DNA from 2 places in the Serpentinicella alkaliphila genome. Region 2 is predicted to be linked to the other one. Evidence: riboswitches for the same ligand, from Rfam matches in the RefSeq annotation. Region 2 holds a riboswitch; the other holds the start of a gene.
What was found. A riboswitch is a leader RNA that binds a small molecule or an ion and turns the genes downstream of it on or off. The one in region 2 is predicted to bind cyclic di-GMP.

Region 1 (3,675 bases), 1.1 Mb from region 2:
ATTTATCAATACCACCTAATTCACTACTGCCACCATAAATATAGATTTCATCAATCATGTTACCAGTATTTCGCGTAGTGTAGTACTTGAAAACTTTTTCTATTTCAGTCACCCAGTTATCAATGCTTGATTTAACAACGTTCATGAATCTAGACGCATATGAAAAATCCTCTAATTCCTTTTCTATATACCCCATATCTGTTGCTTCTGCTATATCCGTACTTGAAGCCGCTGTAAAATTATGTAATCCTTCATTTATATCTAAAATTTGTTTTTTCATTTTTTCTGCTTGTCCTAATGAAAAATCTAAGAAAGTACATATATTTGTATCTATATCTTTTCCTCCCATTTTCAGTAATCTGTTAAACTTAAAGATTCCTTTTTCGATAATAATAGTATTAATTTGAGTATGTCCTATATCAATAACTGCTATAGTTTTATTAGACATACTATCTTGTTTATTAACTCTTTCACATAAACTAAATATTTTGTCTACACCATTTGAATGAATATCAAGTACTATAGGTTGTAAACCTAAGGATTCAATTAGATGAAAATAGTCTTCAGCAATTTTATTAGGAAGTGCTGTCGCTAATACTTTAGTTTTTTCCATTCCACCATCTTCAAAGGTCTCTAAAATTTTGTATTGAATAATATACTCATTTACTTGGATTGGTAAGTATTGTTCAATCTCAAACTCAAGCATGCCTTTTAACTGTTCTGGTTTTACCGAAGGCATATAGATTTCTCTTGTTATTATTGAGGAGCTCTCTATTGAACAAATTGTTTTAGTTGTATTGATTCTATGATTATGTAATGCCTTAGCAATAGTTTCTTTTAGTCGTAGCATACTGAAAGTTCTATCATCAAATAAGGAATCATCGGAAGTATCAATATTAACTACCTTGGTAATCGTTACTAAATTTTTTTCATACTTTCCTACAGCCATTTTAATACTATGACTGCCTATATCAATAGAAAGTATATCTTTATTCCATATACTAAAAATACTTTTGCCCAAGTCCATTCCCCCTCTAATAATTATTGAAAAACATACCTACATACCATACTAAAATTTCCTGGTGCCAACAAATAGTTATAAAAGTTGCTATTGCTATGAAAGGTCCAAATGGGATGGCTTCCTTCCTTCCCTTTTTTTTAAAGGTTATTAATAGAATTGATAAAACTCCACCAATTAGAAACGACAAAAGCATCATTAGAAGTGTAAGTTTCCAGCCTAGCCAAAAACCTAGAGCCCCCATTAATTTTATATCTCCACCACCCATGCCACCATTAGACAATATAGCGATTAATAGGAAAAATCCCCCGCCTATTAAAAAGCCTACTATACTATCTATCAAAGGATAAGGTACTCTATATAAAACCATACTTGCTAACTTATATGCCAATCCTAAAAGTAATATAAATACAACTATACCGTCAGGAATTATCTGATAATCAAAATCTATTACGCTCATAGCTAGAAGCGTACTTGATAATATTGCATATGCAATAAATTTAATAGATAATCCAAATCGTAAATATAATAAAACAAAAACAAAACAATTGAACAATTCAATAAAAGGGTATCTAATAGATATATTATCCTTGCAGTATTTACATTTGCCGCCATAAACAATATAACTTAGAACAGGTACTAAGTCCAAGGGCTTTAAATATGTATTACAGGTCGTACAGTGGGATGATGGATATGCAATGGACTCTTCTCTTGGAATACGGTATATGCAAACATTTAGAAAAGAGCCAATTAATAAACCCACTAAAACTATAAATACAATCACACTATCCCAACTCCTAAACCATCTATTTGTTAATACTCAAATTATACTTTATTTTTTTTTACTTTGAAAATGCAATAACTGTTAATTTATTGTTATAAAAAAAACTGCCATAATAGCTTATGGCAGTCGGACTATCATGTTGTATAACTATACAATTTAGACTCCAAAACTTTGCGTCCCACCTTTTCAAATGGTTTGCCTATATATAATTGTGATTAATTACCAACGTGTAAATAGATTCAATTTATAAATAAAAATAGCTAACAATATAAGATAATACTATTAGCTTTTATGCAGAGGACAAAAATGACTTTGGTTCATTACACAATCAGTCCTAAGTCCTATTTAATATTAAATTCGCCAAACTTTGATTAAATCCTTTTTTTTTAAAAAATTTCTAGTAAATTTGTCGCTTTAATAATATTTCTAGCTCTCCAAAGGGTATATCCTTATCTGTCCAGATTTTGAAGGCTACAATAGCCTGAAATAAAAGCATGTCTAAACCATAGTGAACCTGACAGCCAATTTCCTTTGCTTTTTTTAGAAGCTTAGTTTCATAGGGTTTATATATTAAATCACAGACTAACATATCTTTTTTAATTAAAAGGTCTTCCTCAAAAGGTATTGCATCCTCATTTGGACTCATACCTACAGGGGTGCAATTTATTAATACATCTATATCTTTAGATTTTAATTGAGAGGGTTCAATACATTCACTTATTGTTCCGCTAAAACTATATTTGTTTAGTCCATTAGAGATTTCAATTGCTTTGTTTATATTTCTATTACAAACAATTACATTGCATCTATATTCTTTTATTAAGGATACAATAATACTTCTAGCAGCACCACCAGCTCCTAAAATACAAATATTTTTTCCATTTAAATCAAAGCCTTTATTCTTTAGGCCATTAATAAATCCAATACCATCCGTATTATATCCAACTAATTTGCCATTTACATTCTTTATAGTGTTTACTGCCCCTATTAGTTTTGCTTCTTCTGTTAATTCATCTAAAAATGGTATTACACTAGTTTTATGTGGATATGTGACATTACAACCTATGTAGTTAAGTCCTTTTATCCCATAAACCGCTTCTTTAACTGAATTATCTTCTACATGATGGGCTAAGTAGACAGAATTTACATTATGTAATCCAAAGCCATAATTATGAATAAAAGGCGATAGACTGTAAATAACTGGATTGCCAATTAAACATACGGCTTTTGTTCCCCCATTTATATTTATCACTTTTTACCCTCCTTACGATGATTCTTTAAAACTATTCTTAATACATGTCTCTCGACTCTTCTCACTAAAGTTGTCCACCAAAACTCTTTACTTTCTATAGGTACAACTAATACTGTATATATTCCCATACGATTTCCACCTAAAATATCAGTAAAAATTTGGTCGCCAATTATAGCAGTACAATTAATATCTGTACCCATTTTAGTCATTGCTTTTCTAAAAGCACCTCTTCTAGGCTTGTTTGCCCTATGGATTGCTGGAAGTTTTAGCTCTTCGTTAAAGGTAACAACCCTATCCTCTGTATTATTTGATACTAGACAAACCTTAAAGCCTTCTTTCAAAAGATTAAGCAGCCATTTTTTTGTGTCCTCACTAGCATATTTAATATCCCATGCTACAAGAGTATTATCAATATCGATAATTAAGCCCTTAATATTGTTATCTTTTAATTTTTTCAAATCTATTTCAAAAATAGATTCTGCATACATTGCAGGAGTTAGTAACCTCATTAATTATCACCTCAGTTAGTATTTCTAAATGACTTATATCTCATTTTTCCTTCTTGCTTAATTTCATTTACTAATTGAATACTATCTTTTGCCGCATTTAATTCACGAATCA
Region 2 (3,675 bases):
TAAATTAGATCGATTCTTTTCTTAATTTAAATCCAACTACTGCAAGTAGTAATCCGAAAATCACAAACTCTAATGGATTTATTTCCCCTGTTTTTGGTAATGTAACTATTCCAAGAGGAATTTCTTCATCTAAAAGAATCAATTCTTCCTCGTCATCACCATCTATATCAAAGTCTACTATTGCTAATGGGATTTCTTCATCTAATAAATCTATTATTGGATCAAGAGGATCAACTACCGGAGGATCAACTACCGGAGGATCAACTACCGGAGGATCAACCACTTGTAGCCGTTTATTAACAAAATCAATTTGATAGGATTCATTTACTCGTTCTGCCTCTCCTACTTTTATTTGGAATGCAAGTTGTGAATTAGTCGGAATTGAGTTTGCGTCCCAGTACATTTGGGAGTTTCCAGTTAATATAAATCCATTATCCAAATTATATCCTCTAATCCATAGATTTCCGACACCCACTCCGTTTCCAATAGCTACAGATGTCTCAGAAATGCTTTCTCCGTTTAATACAATATCTGAGATTTTTATTCCAGAATCAGGTTTCGTGGCTCTTGTCCGTATGACAATATCTTTAACTGATTCGCCTGTACTGTAGGTCAAGGTACCTGCGTTACCTACCGTAAAACTAACTAGACCATTATCGTATCTTAATTCGAAAGGTACTTTTTCTCCACCATTTGCCCAGCTAAAGTTTCCTTGTGACTGAACAGAGCCTTGATTTGGCGTATGAATATTAATTTCATGGGTTGCGTTTCCACCAAGATCTCCTATTCTACCTTCAGCTACAAATGTTTCAGTAAATATACTTGTCATATTTTGATCTAACCCCAGCTGTAGTGTTCCTTTTTCGTAAGGTATAGTATAGAGTCCAGATCCTAAATTAATAGTTTGAGATAATTCAGTTATATTCTGCCATCCACTAGGGATTTCTTCTGTTACAATGTAAGTTCCCGTTGGAGCATTATTCAAAGTGAATTGATATTTGCCGTCTTCATTTGTCTGAGTTTCGTGTTTTATTTCTCCAGGTCCTGTGAGTATGATTTTCCAATCCTCCAAAGGTTTATTTGTTTCACCAGTTATTTCTTCAAACTTGAAGCCCGAAATAGTGTAGATGGATACCAGTTGCCCTTCCGAGTTTTCTACAAAAATAATTGCAGGAGAATCATCATCATCGTCATCTACCGGTGTTTGCCCAAAGAAGAAAACAACATGACTTATATCTTTGTTGTCTGGTGCTACTAGCCCAAACCCACTAGTTGCTCCACTTCCATAATCATATTCTAGAGCGTTAGGTCCACCCTTCACCCAAATTCTAGAAATTGGGGGTCCTGAGATTAAAGACCAATCAAACTGTTGACTTGTAGTATTTTGCATATACACTGTCCCAATTACTGTTTTACCGAAAGGAGCATTAAAATTGCCTGGCGAAGTTTCTCCAGAGAACATTTCATATATTCCTTCCTGTGGTACACCATTTATTTTGAATGTTCCTTCCTGCCAACTCCAATTTTTTCTAATGATCAAAGTTGGACTAGCAGCCAATACGCTTAGTGTACTACCAAATGTTAGAATTAAAGTCATAATTACTGCTAACATAGATTTGATAATTGATTTATTCTTTCTCATACATCTCTCTCCTCTCTTTAAACAATTCGTCTAAAGAAAGGTCGGTTGCACTACTTGCTCCATACAACCTCAAGTGCCCATGTGAAAGGTGTACTTCATAGCATCCCTTTCTTACTAATCAAGAAAGGTCGGTTGCACTACTCGCTCCCCGTACTTAAAGTGCCCAAATACAAAGTACGTTTCATAGCTTCCTTTTTGACAACTACATCATTCTATTATCCTTTGTGTGATAGTATGTCCGACAAAAGAAATGTGTATATGTAATCACCATACTGTCACCTGATACTAGCCCACCCCCCTAGTTTAAAGATTATTTGATTAGTTATAATAAAAACCTTTCCCTTCGGTAGCTCAGCTGCAATACTAATCGATTAGGCCTGTAGCTTTGCGTCCCGTTGTTTCCAATGGTTTGCCATTTCGGAGAAAAGTCTTTTGTGTCATTCATTATTTTGTCATATCATTTACTCATACTACAATATATACTAATTATTTTAAGCTATATTATTAACCACTTTAATATCTTATATAACTATTCATATGCTTATATTATATTTTTATTAATACCACCTTTTAATTGATATCTATCATATTTTTAGTTTTTTTATGTATATTTTTTATATCCTTTATCATTCTTTAAGGAGCTTATATATGATTATATTTCAAAGAATAAAGACACAAAAAAAGAGAGCACAATATATGTGCTCAAAAAAATATAGAATCAGTTTACCTCTTCTTTACCAAAGAAATAATCATCTGTGAATTATTTACCAAAACTTAATATAATATACAATTTTTATTTTCTAAAATAGAAGTGAAGCGTACCTTCATGAATCATATTCTTAATTTTCCTCTTTATAGTAGCTATAATTACCTGTCTTGTCGGACTAATTACTAGTATAAATCCAACTGTATCTGTTAATATTCCAGGAGTTAGTAGCATAGCCCCACCTACAATCACACATAATCCATTAATCAATTCATCCGCTGGAACCCTTCCATTACTAAGGTCAAGTTTAATTCTTCTAATTATACCTTTGCCTTCACTTTTTGATAAAAACGCCCCTACAACGCCAGTTACCAACACAATGATTATTGTATATTGGAAACCAATATACTGACCTAGCCTGAATAGGATCATCAGTTCAACAATAGGTACAACGGTAAATAAAAGCATTAATTTAAAAAGCATACGACCACCTCTACATTCTAATTTACTATATGTAAAAAAAAGAGTTTGCTTAATAGCAAACTCGGAACTATAATCTTATTCGATTATATAAAAGGGGAGATTCTTTAGTATATTATATGATAGGATATATTTTTGGTGTCACTTTATATAAATAATTTTATCCTATACTACATAACTCGGGTTTTCCCGCTATATATTAATCCAGTTTTTGAGTCTACTGTAATAACATCTCCATTATTGAGTTTTTTAGTCGCCCCATGAGCACCAACAACTGTTGGTATGCCAAGACTAAGCCCAACAATAGCAGCGTGACTTGTTAATCCACCAACCTCAGCGATAATTGCTCCTGCCTTTTCAATTAATGGCATAAATTCCTTCTCGGTTGCTTGAGTAACTAATATATTACCATGGTCAAACTCAACTTCATCAACCTTATCAATATCAACTATAATGGCTTTACCGGTGTATGCCCTTTTACCCATTCCAACACCGGATAATAGCACATCACCTACTATATGTACTTTTAATAGATTTGTAGTACCCGAAACCCCTACAGGTACTCCTGCAGTTATTATTATTAGTTCACCGCGTTTAATATATCCAACCTGTAATGCTTTTTCTACAGATTTATCTATTACATCATCAGTTGAAGATAGCTCTTCAATTAGTACGCTATTTACTCCCCAAACTAAGCTCAATTTTCTCTGAACTGCTTCCTGAGCTGTAGTTGCTATGATTGGTGCTCTAGGTCTAAATTTTGAAACCATTCTTGCAGTATAGCCAGAAGAGGTTGCAGTAATAATTGCAGATGCACCTAAATCAATTGCGGTACTGCATGTTGCAT

Region 1: another riboswitch for cyclic di-GMP. It lies ahead of HZR23_RS13700 (prepilin peptidase); the one in region 2 lies ahead of HZR23_RS08095 (carboxypeptidase-like regulatory domain-containing protein).

The regions. Positions count from the first base shown of each region.
Region 1 covers NZ_CP058648.1:2,673,439-2,677,113, forward strand. The annotation lists gene pilM (type IV pilus assembly protein PilM) at 1-1,021, opposite strand, end outside; gene HZR23_RS13700 (prepilin peptidase) at 1,035-1,802, opposite strand; cyclic di-GMP riboswitch class I at 1,921-2,012, opposite strand; gene aroE (shikimate dehydrogenase) at 2,200-3,054, opposite strand; gene HZR23_RS13710 (YqeG family HAD IIIA-type phosphatase) at 3,051-3,563, opposite strand; gene HZR23_RS13715 (hypothetical protein) at 3,575-3,675, opposite strand, start outside.
Region 2 covers NZ_CP058648.1:1,599,425-1,603,099, reverse strand. The annotation lists gene HZR23_RS08095 (carboxypeptidase-like regulatory domain-containing protein) at 5-1,642, opposite strand; cyclic di-GMP riboswitch class II at 1,673-1,757, opposite strand; cyclic di-GMP riboswitch class II at 1,760-1,842, opposite strand; cyclic di-GMP riboswitch class I at 1,985-2,066, opposite strand; gene HZR23_RS08090 (FxsA family protein) at 2,436-2,831, opposite strand; gene pyk (pyruvate kinase) at 2,999-3,675, opposite strand, start outside.